Regions from separate parts of the Reyranella humidisoli genome, predicted to be linked through region 2. Evidence: predicted binding sites of a transcription regulator. Region 2 holds the regulator's gene; each other region holds the start of a gene.
What was found. The regulator LexA, encoded in region 2, represses DNA repair genes until DNA is damaged. The targets are predictions, from matches to a motif close to TGTTCNNNNTGTGTTCNG.
Positions count from the first base shown of each region.

Region 1 (5,619 bases), on a different contig from region 2:
ATGCGCCCGAGGACGCTTTCGAGGCGGGCTGGACCCCGGACGGCGCGGTCTGCGTCCGCCATGTCCGCGTAAAGGAGAACGTCACGCTGGCCGAGCTGGAGGCAACATATCCGGCATTGCGCGGCCGCACCGGTGAGATTTGCACCGAGGAATTCGCCCGCGCCCATGGCGCCATCCTGTTCAACAGATCGCCGCCGTGATCGGGATTGGTCCTTCCGCGACGTGTGCTAGGTTTCCGCCGGGGGAGCAATGGACAAGCGTCAGCACATCGTCGTCGTCGAGGACGAGCCGGCCCAGCGACAGCTCCTGCTCGATTACCTGAGCAAGCAGGGCTTCCGGGTCACCGGCTTCGAATCGGGGTTGGGCTTGCGCAGCATGATCGAACGCGAGCTGCCGGCGCTGGTGCTGCTCGATGTCGGCCTGCCCGGCGAGGACGGTTTCGCCATCGCCCGCTGGCTGCGCGAGAAGAGCGGCAAGGTCTGCATCATCATGGTCACGGCGGCCGGCGACACGGTCGACCGCGTGGTCGGCCTCGAGACCGGCGCCGACGACTACATTCCGAAGCCATTCGATCCGCGCGAACTGTTGGCGCGCATCAAAAGCGTGCTGCGCCGCGCAGGCGGGGCGGCGGCCTCCACGGCCGGGTCGCGCGTGCGCATGGGCCGGCGGGTGCTCGATCTCGACAAGCGGGTGCTGGTCGATGCCGACGGGACCGAGGAGACCCTCGCCGCTAGCGAGTTCGACCTCCTGAAGCTGTTCGCCGAGAATCCCAACCGTCCGCTGGCGCGCGACTGGCTGCTCGAAACGGTGGGCCATCGTGAGATGGAGACGTTCGACCGGGCCATCGATCTCAGGATCACGCGGCTCCGGCGCAAGATCGAGAAGGATGCGGCCCATCCCGAGGCCATCCGCACCGTGCGCGGCGTGGGCTACATGTTCGTGCCGCCCAAGGACTGATGCAGACGCGCGAAGTCGCCCGGCAGCTCCGGGCGCTCGGTGTCCGGCCGGGTGGTACGGATCTACTATCGCGAGAACGACCATTGCTGTCAGCGGTTCGCCCTGGCCGACGACTGGCCGCGGGCGAGGGGCCTGCAGGCCGAGGGGCCGGTCGGCCCTGGGCGGGCCCGGCTGTTCCGGGCACAAGATGTCGTAGGTCTGGTGGTCGAGGCGCAGCGGCCAGCGCCGTTGGCTTTTCTCCACGAGGCCGACGCCGGCTGTGCCGAGTGCGACGAGGCCCGGGCCAGCCTGTCCCGAGGTGGGGATAATCTCCGAGGAACATATCTAGAACTTGTGTCAAGAACATTAGTCCTATCAGAGAGTTATTTGTTCCATTGCCCGGTGGAACAAAATGGGTACATTGGCGCCATCAGACGTTCGAACCCTTTGCGGACTTATCCGCATTGCCGCTCCTGACAGGGGCATGGGAAGAAGGAGAAAGCCAATGTCGGCGATGCTCAAGGTGGTCGAAAAAGAAGGCATGGAAAGCAAGAACAAGGCGCTGGACGCTGCTCTCGCCCAGATCGAGCGCGCCTTCGGCAAGGGTTCCATCATGAAGCTGGGCCAGCGCGAGGCTCTGGAGATCGAATCGATCTCGACCGGCTCGCTGGGCCTCGATATCGCGCTGGGCATCGGCGGCCTGCCCAAGGGTCGCATCGTCGAAATCTACGGGCCGGAAAGCTCGGGCAAGACGACGCTCGCGCTGCACGTCATCGCGGAAGCCCAGAAGAAGAGCGGCTCCTGCGCCTTCATCGACGCCGAGCACGCGCTCGATCCCGGGTATGCCAAGAAGCTGGGCGTCGACATCGGCAACCTGCTGATCTCCCAGCCGGATGCCGGCGAGCAGGCGCTCGAGATCGCAGACACGCTGGTGCGCTCCGGCGCCATCGACGTGCTGGTGATCGACTCGGTCGCCGCCCTCGTGCCGCGCGCCGAACTCGAAGGCGAGATGGGCGATTCGCTGCCCGGCCTGCACGCCCGCCTGATGAGCCAGGCGCTGCGCAAGCTCACCGCCTCGATCTCCAAGTCGAACACGCTGGTGATTTTCATCAACCAGATCCGCATGAAGATCGGCGTCATGTTCGGCAGCCCGGAGACGACGACGGGTGGCAATGCGCTGAAGTTCTACGCCTCGGTCCGCCTCGACATCCGCCGTATCGGCGCGCTCAAGGACAAGGACGAGGTCGTCGGCAACGCCACGCGCGTCAAGGTCGTGAAGAACAAGGTGGCGCCGCCGTTCAAGGTCGTCGAGTTCGACATCATGTACGGCGAGGGCGTCTCCAAGAGCGGCGAGCTGATCGACCTCGGCGAGAAGGCCGGCGTCGTCGAGAAATCGGGCTCCTGGTACTCCTACGACGGCACCCGCATCGGCCAGGGCCGCGAGAACGCCAAGAATTACCTCAAGGAGCACCCCGAGGTCGCCAACGCGATCGAGAACAAGGTGCGCGCCAACGCCGGCATCCTCGCCAATGCCTTGATGGAAGGCGGTAAGGAAGACGACGAGGACGACGAATAGGGAACCCCGATCCCCTGTCTCCGGGTCCCTAAGGGCGGTACCGCATCCCACGCGCGGTACCGCCCATTTTCTTTGGGCGCCAAGGCGCCCAAAGAAAATGGGCAGTGGCAGGCGGCAGCGTATTCGCGGCTGCGCGAATGCGCGGGAGCCTGCACGGTTCAGAATAGACACAAATGGCGCAGCACTTCGTCAGGACTTCCGCGACATCCCCTTCAGGAACTTCTGGATCCACTCCGGTCCCGTGCGCCGCGCGCCGGTCTTCGGCCGCGTCTTCGCCCAGTCCATCAGCAGCGCCAGCGGGAACCAGTCCTCGCGTTCGTCCTGTAGTCCGCGCGCGGCCAGGGAGACCTTGGGCACCGGCACAGGTGTAACGCCTTCCTGCTCGGGCCCGGCGCAGAGTTCCGCAGGCGAGGTGACGAGATATTCGCGGCAGACCAGCGGCCGGTCCGGATGGATCGAGCAGCTTTCCTCCTCGAGGAACGGGCAGGGGATGCCCAGCGCGAAGTAGCCGGTCGACAGTTCCCGGTCGGGCCGGCCCTTGCGCTCCTTGAGATCGGCGGCAGCCAATGCCGCCCCGGCGGCGGAGAAGCGGGCCTCCAGCGTGGCGCGCCGCTCGGCCGGCAGGTTGGCCACGGTCACCATCAGCCGTTCAGCCTCCGTGCGCGAGATCGGCACGAGCTGGCGGCAGCAGGCGCCGCACCCCTTGCGGCAGGAAATGGCTTTGCCGGCTTCCGCCGCCGCGACGACCGTGTTCACCAGCCCCTGCAGGGCTGGGACGACGTCCGCGGCTGCCACCGGGCCGGTCGGCACGGTGATCGGATGGACGATCCTGAGGTCGCCCACGGAGAGGCGAAGAGTGGCGGTAGAATGGGCCTCGGCGGCCATTTCCCCTGGGTTCCCTGTTCTGGACTTGGCGGGCTGGCGCACGCTACAAGGCCGGCATGCAAAGCGTCAGCGAAATCCGTCGTACCTTCCTAGAGTACTTCCGCAAGAACGGCCACGAAGTCGTCGAGTCGAGCCCCCTGGTGCCTCGCAACGACCCGACGCTGATGTTCACGAACGCCGGCATGGTCCAGTTCAAGAACGTCTTCACGGGCCTTGAAACGCGCTCCTACTCGCGGGCGGCGACCTCGCAGAAGTGCGTCCGCGCGGGCGGCAAGCACAACGATCTCGAGAACGTGGGCTACACGGCCCGCCACCACACCTTCTTCGAGATGCTGGGCAACTTCTCGTTCGGCGACTACTTCAAGGAACATGCGATCGAGCTGGCCTGGAATCTCCTGACCCGGGACTACGGCCTGCCCAAGGACAAGCTGCTGGTCACGGTCTATCACACCGACGACGAGGCGGCCGGCCACTGGAAGAAGATCGCGGGCCTGTCCGACGACAAGATCATCCGCATCCCGACCTCGGACAATTTCTGGGCGATGGGCGACACCGGCCCCTGCGGCCCGTGCTCGGAGATCTTCTACGATCACGGCGAAGGCATCCCCGGCGGACCGCCGGGCAGCCCGGACCAGGACGGCGACCGGTTCATCGAGATCTGGAACCTGGTCTTCATGCAGTTCGAGCAGGTGACAAAGGAAGAGCGCGTCGCGCTGCCCAAGCCGTCGATCGACACTGGCATGGGCCTGGAGCGCCTCGCGACCGTCCTGCAGCACAAGCACAACAATTACGACATCGACCTGTTCCGTGCCCTGATCGAAGCCGCGGCGCACGAGATCAACGTCGATCCCGACGGCAAGCAGAGCGCGTCGCTCAAGGTGATCGCCGACCATCTGCGCGCGACCTCCTTCCTGATCGCCGACGGCGTGCTGCCGTCGAACGAAGGCCGTGGCTACGTGCTCCGCCGCATCATGCGCCGAGCCATGCGCCACGCCCACATCCTGGGCGCGCAGGACCCGGTGATCTTCAAGCTGGTGCCGACGCTGGTGCACGAGATGGGCGATGCCTATCCCGAGCTGTCGCGCGCGCAGCCGCTGATCACCGAGACGCTGAAGCTCGAGGAGACGCGCTTCAAGAAGACGCTGGGCACCGGCCTGAAGCTGCTCGAGGACGAGACGAAGGACCTGGGCGCCGGCGGCACGCTGAAGGGCGAGGTCGCGTTCAAGCTCTACGACACCTTCGGATTCCCGCTCGACCTCACGCAGGACGTGCTGCGCGCGCGCGACATCAAGGTCGACACGGCGGGCTTCGAGACCTCGATGGACGAGCAGCGCGCCAAGGCACGCGCGGCCTGGTCCGGCTCGGGCGAGACCGCCGACCAGGCGATCTGGTTCGACGTGCGCCAGAAGGCCGGCGCCACCGAATTCCTGGGCTACGACACCGAACGCGCCGAGGGCCAGATCAAGGCGATCCTGCTCGACGGCAAGGAAGTCGGCTCGCTGAAGGCCGGCCAGACCGGCTGGATCGTGACCAACCAGACTCCGTTCTACGCCGAGTCCGGCGGCCAGCAGGGCGACGCGGGCAAGCTGGTAAGCGGCAGCAACGAGGCCGAGATCAGCGACGTCCAGAAGATGGTGGGCGATCTGCACGCGCATCACGCGACGATCGTGAAGGGCGAGCTGAAGGTCGGCGACGATCTGGTCATGACCATCGACCCGGTCCGCCGTGCCCAGCTCCGCGCCCATCACTCCGCGACCCATCTGCTGCATGAGGCGCTGCGTCGCCATCTCGGCAAGCACGTGACGCAGAAGGGCTCGCTGGTCGCGCCCGACCGCCTGCGCTTCGACATCAGCCACACCAAGGCGGTGTCGGCCGAGGAACTGCGCCGTATCGAGGATGAGGTGAACGATCGCATCCGCCACAACTCGGCGGTCGAGACGCGCCTCATGACGCCGGACGAGGCGATTGCCGCCGGCGCCATGGCGCTGTTCGGCGAGAAGTACGGCGACGAGGTGCGCGTGCTCTCGATGGGCGGTGACCCCGAGGTTCCGGGGCGCGAGCGGTATTCGGTCGAACTCTGCGGCGGCACACATGCGCGCCGGACCGGCGACATCGGCCTGTTCAAGATCGTCGGCGAGGGCGCGGTCGCGGCCGGCGTCCGTCGCATCGAGGCGCTGGCCGGCAATGCGGCCGAGGCGCATGTCCGGCACCAGGCCGACCTG
Region 1 is NZ_JAHOPB010000002.1:835,824-841,442, forward strand. It holds gene KQ910_RS22415 (ADYC domain-containing protein) at 1-200, shown strand, start outside; gene KQ910_RS22420 (response regulator) at 250-957, shown strand; gene recA (recombinase RecA) at 1,442-2,512, shown strand; gene KQ910_RS22430 (YkgJ family cysteine cluster protein) at 2,702-3,397, opposite strand; gene alaS (alanine--tRNA ligase) at 3,454-5,619, shown strand, end outside.
Region 1: a site for LexA is predicted at 1,272-1,289, ahead of recA (recombinase RecA). Genes of this name have one in related genera too.

Region 2 (5,619 bases):
GCGGCAAGGCTCGCGAAGCGCTGGCGACATTGAAGAGGATTTGCGCATGAGCGACACGCTCGACCGGATCGTTGCCGACAAGAAGCGCCATGTGGCCGGGCGCATCTCGCAACGCTCGCTCAGGGTCATCGAGAACCTCGCCCGCGACACCGATTCGCCGCGCGGCTTCGCCAGGGCACTCAAGGCCACGATCGCCGAGGGCCGCTACGGCCTGATCGCCGAGATCAAGAAGGCCTCGCCCAGCAAGGGCCTGATCCGGCCGGACTTCGATCCGCCGTCCCTCGCCCGCTCCTACGAGCGCGGCGGCGCGACCTGCCTGTCGATCCTGACCGACGAGCCCTACTTCCAGGGCAAGGACGAGTTCCTGACGGAGGCGCGCGCCGCGGTGAAGCTGCCTGTCCTGCGCAAGGATTTCATGATCGATCCCTACCAGGTGCCGGAAGCCCGCGCGCTCGGCGCCGACTGCATCCTGCTGATCATGGCCTGCCTCGACGACGCGATGGCCGCGGAGCTGGCGAAGCTCGCGCACAAATGGGGCATGGACGTGCTGGTCGAGGTGCATGACGGCGAGGAACTGGAGCGTGCGCTCAAGGTCGACGCCGACCTGATCGGCGTGAACAACCGCAACCTCAAGACCCTCGCGGTCGATCTCGCCACGACCGAGAAACTGGCGCCGCTGGTGCCGAAGGACCGCGTGCTCGTGGCCGAAAGCGGCCTCGGCTCGCCTGCGGATCTCGCGCGCATGGCCCGCGTCGGCGCCTCGTCGTTCCTGATCGGCGAGAGCTTCATGCGCAAGCCCGACGTCGAGGCGGCAGTGCGCGAGATCCTGGTGCGCGAGGCGGCATGAAGCGCAAGGCGACGCTCACCCATTTCGACGAGGGCGGCAACGCCCGCATGGTCGATGTCGGGGACAAGGAGATCACCGAACGCGTCGCCGTCGCGTGCGCCAGCGTGACCATGCAGGCCGCGACGCTCAAGCTGATCCGCGACAAGAAGGCCAAGAAGGGCGATGTGCTGGCGGTGGCCCAGCTCGCCGGCATCATGGCGGCCAAGAAGACGCCCGACCTGATCCCGCTCTGCCATCCGCTCTCGCTGTCGTCGGTCGACGTGAAGCTGTCGCTCGACCCGAAGCGCAAGGCCGTCGACATCGAGGCGACCTGCAGGCTGAAGGGCCGCACCGGCGTCGAGATGGAGGCGCTTACGGCGGCGTCCGTCGCCGCCCTCACCGTCTACGACATGTGCAAGGCGGTCGACCGCGGCATGGTGATCTCCGAGGTGAAGCTCCTCCACAAGTCCGGCGGCAAGTCGGGGACATGGGAAGCTCGATGAAGCCGGGAATGCTCTCCGTTCGTGATGCCCATGCCCGCGTGATCGCGGCCTTCGAGGCGCTTCCCTCGGAAACCGTATCCGTCGCCGACGCCGCCGGCCGCGTGCTCGCCGTGCCGCCGCGGGCGCGGCTGACGCAGCCGCCGGCCGACCTCTCGGCGATGGACGGATATGCGGTGCGCGCCGCCGACGTGTCCGCCGTCCCGGCGGTGCTGACGCTCGTGGGCCAGGCACCAGCCGGTGGGTCCTACGACCACGCGCTGCAGCCCGGCGAGACCGTGCGCATCTTCACCGGCGGCCCCCTGCCGATGGGCGCCGATTCGATCGTTATTCAGGAAGACACGAAGGCGGATGGGCCGAGGATCACCATCCTCGAGGCGCCCAGCGTCGGGCGCCACATCCGCAAGGCCGGGCTCGACTTCAGTGCGGGCGATTCGCCGCTGGAGGCAGGCCGGACGCTCACGACGCGCGATGTGGCGCTGGCGGCCGCCATGAACCATCCATGGCTCTCGGTCCATCGCAAGCCGCGCGTCGCGATCCTCTCGACCGGCGACGAACTCGTGATGCCGGGCGAGCCGGTCGGCCGGAACCAGATCGTCTCCTCCTCGGGCATTGCCGTCGCGGCCCTCGTGCGTGGCTGGGGCGGCGAGCCCACCCTGTTCGACATCGCACGCGACGACGCGAAGCTGATCGAGCGCTGCATCGAAGCCGGCGCGCAGCATGACCTGCTGATCACCCTGGGCGGCGCCTCCGTCGGCGACCACGATCTCGTCCAGGACGCGCTGAAGGCGCAGGGCTTCGACATGGATTTCTGGAAGATCGCCATGCGCCCCGGCAAGCCGCTGATGTTCGCCGCGCGTGATCGCGCCCGCGTGCTCGGCCTGCCGGGCAATCCCGTCTCCACCATGGTCTGCGCGCTCCTGTTCCTGAAGCCGGCGCTCGAGCGCATGCTGGGCCAATCCGGCGATCTCGCGCGCACCGTGCCCGCCCGCCTCGCGGTCGACGTGAAGCAGAACGACCAGCGCGAGGACTATGTCCGCTCGCGTCTCGCTCGTTCCGGCGACGGATCGCTCACCGTCGACCCGCATCCCGTTCAGGACAGTTCGATGCTGTCGGTGCTGGCGGCATGTGATGGCCTGATGATTCGTCCGGCCCACGATCCCGCGCGCAAGGCGGGAGACACCGTGCAGGTTGTCGATCTCCAAAGCCTTTCCGGCGGCTACTGATCCCGGTTCTCCTTGGGATAAGTTGACGTTTATGCGGAACTAAACTAGAACATGTGCCGGGTTTCAGGATTTGTTCCTAAATCCGGTAGGCGTTCTGGGGAGAAGACGGTGCTAACCCGCAAGCAAAACGAACTGCTCCTGTTCATCAACAAGCGGCTCAACGACGATGGCGTGTCTCCTTCCTTCGACGAGATGAAGGAAGCGCTGCGGTTGAAGTCCAAGTCGGGCATCCATCGCCTGATCACCGGGCTCGAGGAGCGCGGCTTCCTGCGGCGGCTGCCCCATCGCGCGCGCGCGCTGCAGGTCGTGAAGCTGCCCGAGAGCGCGGCCCTCCCGGCACCGAACGTGACCCCCCTGCTGGCCGACGCACGCCGTGCCGGCTTCTCCGAAACCCGCGAAGGCTTCGTGCCCCAGATCGTGCGCGCCGACCGCGTGCCGCTGGCCGGCGCCATCCAGGCCGCCAATGAGGCCCAGGCTCTCAGCCTCCCGCTCTATGGCCGGATCGCCGCCGGCACACCGATCGAGGCGCTGCGCGATAATTCCACGACCGTCGACGTTCCCGTCTCACTGCTGGGCTCGGGTGCCCATTATTGCCTGGAGGTCCAGGGCGACTCGATGATCGACGCCGGCATCCAGAACGGCGACATCGCCATCATCAAGAGTTCCGACACCGCCGAGACTGGCGAGATCGTCGTGGCGCTGATCGACGACACCGAGGCGACGCTGAAGCGTCTGCGCAAGAAGGGCGCGTCGGTCGCGCTCGAGCCCGCCAACGCCGCCTACGAGACGCGGATTTTCGGACCCGACAGGGTCAAGATCCAGGGCCGCCTCGCCGGACTCTATCGCCGCTATCACTGACCGGAACGTCAGCGTCAGGCACCCGGTGCCTTGACCGCGCCCTGGCGCATCGAACTGTTGGGCACCCATGGACGGTCACCGCGGCGGCCGTTGGAGGTCTCGCGCCTCACCGTGAGATCGTCCAGCCACAGCGCATGCGCTCCTTCCTTCCAGGCGTCGCGCCGATCGATCACGAGGCGCGGTCCTCTGCAGCGCGCCTGAGCGTCGACAGTCGCGAGCACGATGTCAGCCGAGCCGCAGGCCTCGGCGAGCCGCCTCTCGTCGCTCACCATCGCGATGCGCCACGGTCCCTTGCGCCATCGACAGAGACCGGTATTGCAGCCGAGGCCGGACGCCTGCTCGTCGGCGCTGACGGTCCAGCGTTTGGCGCCCTCCTGCCCCTGCCGCCGTGCCCACGAATCGCTCACGAACCGGTCGGTTCGTGCCGAGGCCACGTGGACGACGCCTTTCTCGTCGCGCAGGCCAAGCACGCGACCGTCCTCACTCATCAGCAGGTCGGGCGCGGGCGGCGGACCGAGCATCAGGCCAATCACGACCACGGGCAGTCCGGCATAGCGCCAGCGTCTCTGCCACAGGCAGAGCCACAGACCGCCGGCCGTGAGCAGCCACAGGCTCGCACCGGGCAGCGACGGCACAAGAACCGCGGATTCGGGCCACGCCGCGACATGGAAGGCGATGGCGTTCAGCGCATCGACGCCCCAGCCCATCGGCACCAGCGCGAAGGCTTCCAGACCGAACGGCATCAGCAGCATCGCCAGCAGGCCCCACGGCATGATCCAGAAGCCGGTGAGCGGCACGCCCAGCAGGTTGGCGACGACGCCGAGCAATGACAGGCGGTTGAAGTGGTAGGCCGCGAAGGCGCCAGTGGCGACCGAGGCGATCAGGGTCGTGAGGAGGCTGGCAGCGATCGCCGCGCCGATGCGCCATGCCCAGCGATGATGCGAGAGTTCGGCTCGCTCGTGCAGGCGGCGACGCAGGGGCGCCGCAGATTCCCAGCCGGCAATCAAGGCGACGACGGCGGCGAATGACATCTGGAAGGACGCGCCGGTCAGCGATTCCGGCGCGATGAGGAGGACGATCACCGCCGACCAGGCAACAAGCCGCAGCGACAGTGCCGTGCGGTCGAGCAGGATGGCCAGCAGCGCGAAGGCCGCCATCGCGCAGGCGCGTTGCGCCGGCACGGGAGCGCCCGCGAGCGCCGTGTAGAACAGCGCCGCCATCAGCGCGAGCACGGCCGCCACCTTCTTGGCGTCGATGCGCAGAGCCAATGCCGGCGCGAGTGCGATGCCGTAGCGGACGATGCCCATCACGAGGCCGACGACGAAGACGATGTGCAGGCCCGAGATCGACAGGATGTGCGCCAGGCCCGAATCGCGCATCGCCTGCGCCACGTCCTTGTCGACGGCGGTCTGCTCACCCACCAGCAGCGACGCCACCACACCGCCCGCGGGCCCCGGCAGCACCTTCAGGATGCGCGCGGCCAGATCGGTGCGTAGCGCGTCGAGCGTGCGCACGAAGCCGTCGGGCTTGCCGCGCTCGATCACCGTCGCGGGCGCCAGCGCGTAGCCGACGGCGCCGAGCTGCTGGTACCAGGCGACGCGTTGGAAATCGAAAGCGCCGGGCGACGCGGGGCCGGCCGGCGGCGAGAGATTGGCCAGAACCAGCAGCCGGTCGCCGATGGTAAGCGGTGGCGCACCGCGATTCAGCGTTACGCGCACCTTCGCCGGCATCATCTCCGGCGGCGGCACGCCGTTGCCCCTGAGGCGCACGGCTTCGAGCACCACGCGCACGCCATCGGGCAGCCGCTGGATGTCGCTTACTCTTCCCTCGACGTTGAGGCTGAACAGGGGGCGACTGAGCGTGGGAGCCGCGAGGCTCGCGGTGCGCCAGGCAACAAGGCCCAAGCCCGTCGAGGCGGCAACCGCGCCGATAGCCAGCGCCCGCGCCAGACTTCCCGCGGGCGACAGGACAGCGAGAGCCGTCGCAACGGCCGCCAGTGCCGGCCCTAGCCAGAGAGCGGGTTCACTCGGCAGTTCGAAATAGACAGCGATGCCCAGCCCCAGCGCGACGGGCAGCCACAGCATCCACCGGCCGCGCTCGGCGTCCAGCTGCTCCAGAATCCAGACGCGTGGGTTTGACACGTTTGGGACGCTCGCCTACCTACGGCGCGCTTTTTAGCCCTAAATGCGGCGAAATCGCACTCACCCCG
Region 2 is NZ_JAHOPB010000003.1:386,535-392,153, forward strand. It holds gene trpD (anthranilate phosphoribosyltransferase) at 1-50, shown strand, start outside; gene trpC (indole-3-glycerol phosphate synthase TrpC) at 47-847, shown strand; gene moaC (cyclic pyranopterin monophosphate synthase MoaC) at 844-1,329, shown strand; gene KQ910_RS25335 (molybdopterin molybdotransferase MoeA) at 1,338-2,552, shown strand; gene lexA (transcriptional repressor LexA) at 2,661-3,410, shown strand; gene KQ910_RS25345 (ComEC/Rec2 family competence protein) at 3,425-5,551, opposite strand.

Region 3 (5,619 bases), on a different contig from region 2:
GGCCGCGACAACCCGACCCTAATCGAGCGGTCTCTTCGGGAGCAATCTCGCATATTGCGCCCCTGCTGAAGCCGACGCCGTCAACGGCGACACCGGATCACAACCGACTGGTCCCTTCACTTCCCCTACTGTCATTCCGGTAGTGGCGAGCGGTCGCCTCAGGCGGCAAGCATCGACCGGGACTGCGGCCGCCGGTAGCTGAGCGCCTCGGCGATGTGCAGGCGGCGCACGGCGTCGGAGCCGTCAAGGTCGGCGAGGGTGCGCGCAACGCGGAGCGTGCGGTGCCAGGCGCGCGCCGACAGGCCGAGGCGTTCGGCGGCGCGGGCCAGCAGCGCGCGGCCCTCGGCGTCGGGTTCGGCAATGGCGGCCAGCAGGGCGCCGTCAGTGTCGGCGTTGCAGCGTGGCTTGGCCCAGTTGCGGGCGCGGTCGGCCAGAAGGCCGGCGGCGGGATCGGGCTCGACCGCCGTCAGCTTGCCCTTTGCGTCCAGTCTGGCCAGCCGCTCACGCTGAACGGTGCGGGCGGCAGCGACCCGGGCGGCGATGTCGGCAGAACTTTCCGCCGGCGGCGGCAGCGCGAGATCGGCGGCGGCGACGGCCGGCACGTCGATGGTGAGGTCGATGCGGTCGAGCAGCGGGCCCGAGAGCTTGGTCTGGTAGTCGGCGCCGCAGCGCGGGCCGCGGGCGCAGGCGCGGCCGGGATCCATCAGGTGGCCGCAGCGGCAGGGATTCATCGCGGCGATGAGCTGGAAGCGCGCCGGATAGGTGACGTGGGCATTGGCGCGCGCCACCGTCACGCGGCCGCTTTCCAGCGGCTGGCGCAGCGCTTCGAGCGTGGCGCGGTTGAACTCCGGCAATTCGTCGAGGAACAGGACGCCGTGATGGGCCAGCGAAACCTCGCCCGGCTTGACGCGCGACCCGCCGCCGATCAGGGCCGGCAACGTCGCCGAATGATGAGGGTCGCGAAAGGTCCGGCGGCGGCTGAGACGCCCCTCGCCCAGGTCGCCGGCCAGCGAGCGCACCATCGAGGCTTCCAGCGCCTCCTCCGGTTCGAGCGGCGGCAGGAGGCCCGGCAGGCGGGCGGCCAGCATCGACTTGCCCGATCCCGGCGGCCCGATCATCAGGAGGTTATGACCGCCGGCCGCGGCGATCTCGAGCACCCTCTTGGCGCTCTCCTGGCCCTTGATCTCGCTGAGGTCGGGATAGTGGGCGCGGTCGTCGGCCATCAGCGCCTCGGGCGCCGGCAGAATCTGTTGGCCGCGCAGGTGATTGATCAGCGACAGCAGCGAAGGCGCGGCGATGATCGGCGGCCGGTCGGTGCCGTGGACGGGATCGAAGCCACCCCACGCGGCCTCGCCGCCACAGACCGCCGGACAGATCACGCCGCGCCCCGCCGCCTGGGCGGCAATCGCCGCCGGCAGGACGCCCGGCACGCGACAGAGCGAACCGTCCAGCGCCAGTTCGCCCAGGGCCACGAACCCCTCGACGCTCTCGCGCGGCAGCACGCCCATTGCGGCGAGAAGGCCCAAGGCGATGGGGAGGTCGTAGTGGCTGCCTTCCTTGGCGAGGTCGGCCGGCGACAGGTTGACGGTGATGCGCTGCGGCGGCAGCGCCAGGCCCAGTGCGCGAAAGCAGGCGCGCACCCGCTCGCGGCTCTCGCCCACCGCCTTGTCGGGCAGGCCGACCACGGTGAACGCTATGGTGCCGGGCGCCACCAGCACCTGCACGTCGACGGGCAACACGTCGATGCCCTGGAACGCCACCGTCCGAACCTTCGCCTGCATGAACTGCTCCCGATCCGTCAGGGAACAATTAAAGAACGTATGCGACTATAGTAAAGCACGCGACGGTTGTAAAGCACCATAGGTAGCGAAGTCGCGAACGTCGCCGCCGGGCGTCAGGCGCCGGCGGTCAAGGCACCGATGCGATGGCCTTGATCCGCGCCACCAGGGCCTTCACGGCCGGGTCCGCCCTGTAGTGTGCGGAGACCGGCTCCGTGGCGTCGGCCAAAGCCTTGCGATCGACTTCCGTGACGATTTCGACCCCCAGGGACGCCGCCGTCGCGCGCGCCGCATACTCTCGCTCAAGGCGCAGCTGGCGCTGCAGCGTGGCGGATTCCCGGGCAGCGGTACGGAGCAGCTGCTGGTCGTCCGGCGACAGACGCAGCCACGCCGCCTTCGAGACCACCAGGATCTCGGGCGGCCGCGAATGCCGGGTCAGGCTGTAGACGCCCGTCGCCGTCTGCTGGCGCGATGCCAGAAAGGCGGAGAGGTACGCGGAGGCGTTGTCCTCGGCCGCATCGACGAGCCGGGCCTTGAGGGCTTCGTAGACAAGGCTGCCCGGCAGAGGCACCGGCTGGCCGCCCATCGCCTGCACGGTCGCCCGCGCCATCTCGGAGAGCGGCACGGCGATCTTCAGGTTCTTCATGTCTGCTCCGTTGCGGACGGGCCGGCGCGCCATGATCGAGCGGTAGCCCGGATCGTAGAAGCAGAGGCCAACGAGGCCGATCTCGTCGAGGGACGCGAGAATCTCCTCGCCGATCGGCCCGTCAAGCGTCCGACGCACATGGTCGTCGGACTCGAAGAGGTAGGGGAGCGAGAGCACGGTCGTCGCGGGCACCAGGTCGTGGAAGTTCGCAACGCCCACGGTCGCCATGGCGAGCCTGCCGGTGCGCACCTGCTGGAGGGTGAACGACTCGGTGTCACCACTCTTAGGCTGGAGCGCCAGCTTGATGCGACCACCGGTGCGTTCGGCGACCAGCCTCGACATCTCGGCCATGGCCAGCACCGACGGATAGTCCGGGCGATGAACGGTCGAGACCCCGAATGTCTCGGCTCGCGCCGCGACCGGCCCCAGAAGCAACGCCGCCATCACCGACAACCACAACCCACGCATCAGGACCACACTTTCCGGGTTTGCACTTCCACGGAAGGAAAGTGGGGCGCGGGCGAAGGGATGCTATTTCATAGTCTTCAGACGAACATGAACGCCATTCACAGCGCGGCCGCGAGCGGCGGCACCTCGTCGAGCCGGCTGGGCGGATGACCGACCCGACGCTTCCGCAAGGCCGGCGGCGCATAGAGCACGTCGAATTCCTCGACGATCAGCCGGCGCAGCCAGCGGTGGGCCCCATTTGTCTCGTCGCTGGCGTGCCAGATCATGTCGACGGCATATTCGATGCCTTGAAGCGGTATCGGCAGCGGCATCGTGGCGAGCTCGCTTGGCGCGCTGTAGAGCGCCACCCAGCGCTGCGGCAGCACGGCACAGAGGTCGGTGTGGGCGAGAACGGCAACAACCCCCGCGAGAGTCGGGATGGTGACCGCGGTGCGCCGCGTCACACCCTTGCTTCGCAATACCTCGTCAAGGCTGCGCCGATCGACAATGGCGCTGGAGACGTCGAGAAAGGGCAATTCGAGAAATCGGTCTAGGGTGAGCTTGTCCATCCTGGCGGGATGATCCGACCGCAGGGCGACGACGAAAGGATCCCGCCAGATACGCTTGCGGCGATACTCGGGCCCGCGGGCCCGGGCGGCTACACGCATCTGGATGTCGCCGGGAGCGTAAGGATTCTCCTCGTCGTCCGGAAGCTGACCGACGATCAGGGTGACGCCGGGAGCCTCCGCGCGCACGCGCGCGCACAGCCGAGGCAACAGGCAGTCGCTCATGAAATCGGACTGGCGCAGGTTGAAGGTACGCTGCGACGTCTCGGGATCGAACTCGCGCTGCAGAGCGATGCCCTGCTGCAGGCTGTGCAAGGCGGCGCGCACGAAGGGGACCAGCTCAAGTGCACGCCGCGTCGGCGACATGCCGGTCGGCGTGCGAGTAAACAACGGGTCGCCGAAGGTCTGGCGCAGGCGGTTCAGCGCGTGGCTGACGGCCGAGGGCGTCATGCCGATCGCCTTGGCCGCGCGGGTAATGCCCTTCTCGGCCATCAGCGCATCGAAGATTACCAGAAGGTTGAGATCGATGCTGCGGAGGTTCATCGGAACCCTCCTGTTCGAGGCGGTAAGCTCTCAACGCGGTGGGGCTATCTTGCTCGTTTGCCGGATCGATTGATACCCCGGGCCGGGGAGATATCAGTCTTCAAGAGGCTGCGCGGGTCTGCAGTCCCGGAATCCAGGCGTCGTACCAGTTGATCGGATCGCTCTGCGACCGGCTGGTCCCCGATCAGCCGCGACCCGTGCTAGGTTCCGGCCGCAAACGCGGGAGAGTTTCGTGACGGCCAAGCAGAAGATCGACGACCTCAATTTCACGCCGCCGGCGGCGATCACCGACCTCGCCGCCCGGGTGAAGGAATTCATCAAGGACAAGATCATCCCCTACGAGACCGACCCGCGCTGGACCTCGCACGGGCCGACCGACGAACTGCGCATCGAGATGAACGAGCTGGCGAAGGCCGCCGGCGTGTTCGCGCCGCAGGTCCCGAAGGAATATGGCGGCCAGGCGCTGAGCCAGGTCGGCCGCGCCCATGTCTTCGAGGCGGCCGGCTATTCGATCCTGGGACCGACGGCCATCCACTGCGCCTCGCCCGACGAGGGCAACATCCACCTGCTCGACGTCGTGGCCCGCCCCGACCAGCGCGAGCATTTCCTGAAGCGGATGGCGACGGGCCAGATCCGCTCGATCTTCTGCATGACCGAGCCGGGCGGCGCTGGCTCCGACCCCAGCCTGATGACGACGACCGCGCGCCTCGAGGGCAACGAGTGGGTGATCAACGGCCGCAAGTGGCTGATCACGGGAGCCGAGGGCGCGGGCTGCGCCATCATCATGGCGAAGAACGAGGGCGGGCCGATGAACGGCCACGCCACCATGTTCATGGCCGACCTGCCCGATCCCGCCATCCGCCTCGAGCGCACGCTCGACACGATGGATTCGAGCTTCACCGGCGGCCACGGCGTGATCGAGATCAAGAACCTGCGCCTGCCGGCCGACGCGGTGCTGGGCGAGATCGGCAAGGGCTTCCGCTACGCCCAGGTCCGCCTCGCCCCGGCGCGTCTGAGCCACTGCATGCGCTGGCTGGGCGCGGCCATGCGCGCGCAGGATATCGCGACGGAGTATGCCCGCACGCGCGTCGCCTTCGGCAAGACGCTGGGCGAGCACCAGGGCGTGTCGTTCATGCTGGCCGACAATCTGATGGACATGAACCAGGCGCGGCTGTCGATCTGGCACACCGCCTGGCTGCTCGACCAGGGCGAGCGCGCCTCGAACGAGAGCTCGATGTCGAAGGTGATCTGCTCGGAAGCCTATTTCCGCGTCGCCGACCGCTGCATGCAGATCCTGGGCGGGCTCGGCATCACGCGCGACACGGTGGTCGAGCGCTTCTTCCGCGATTCCCGCGCCTTCCGCATCTACGACGGTCCGTCCGAGGTCCATCGCTGGGCACTGGGCGCGCGCATCGTCTCCGGGAAGATGTAGGAACGGCGCACGGCGGGCGCTATCGTCGCGGTCGACGCCAACGATAGGCCGACCGATGAGCTCGACGACATTAGCTGCCCGCCGCGACCGCGCCTTCGGCGCCGGCGCGCCCCTCTTCTACAACACGCCCCTGCACATCGTGCGGGGCGAGGGCGTCGAGCTGTTCGATCCCGAAGGCCGGCGCTACGTCGACATGTACAACAACGT
Region 3 is NZ_JAHOPB010000001.1:1,129,718-1,135,336, forward strand. It holds gene KQ910_RS05515 (YifB family Mg chelatase-like AAA ATPase) at 159-1,781, opposite strand; gene dctP (TRAP transporter substrate-binding protein DctP) at 1,909-2,892, opposite strand; gene KQ910_RS05525 (LysR family transcriptional regulator) at 2,991-3,980, opposite strand; gene KQ910_RS05530 (acyl-CoA dehydrogenase family protein) at 4,213-5,412, shown strand; gene KQ910_RS05535 (aspartate aminotransferase family protein) at 5,468-5,619, shown strand, end outside.
Region 3: a site for LexA is predicted at 1,802-1,819, ahead of KQ910_RS05515 (YifB family Mg chelatase-like AAA ATPase). Genes of this name have one in related genera too.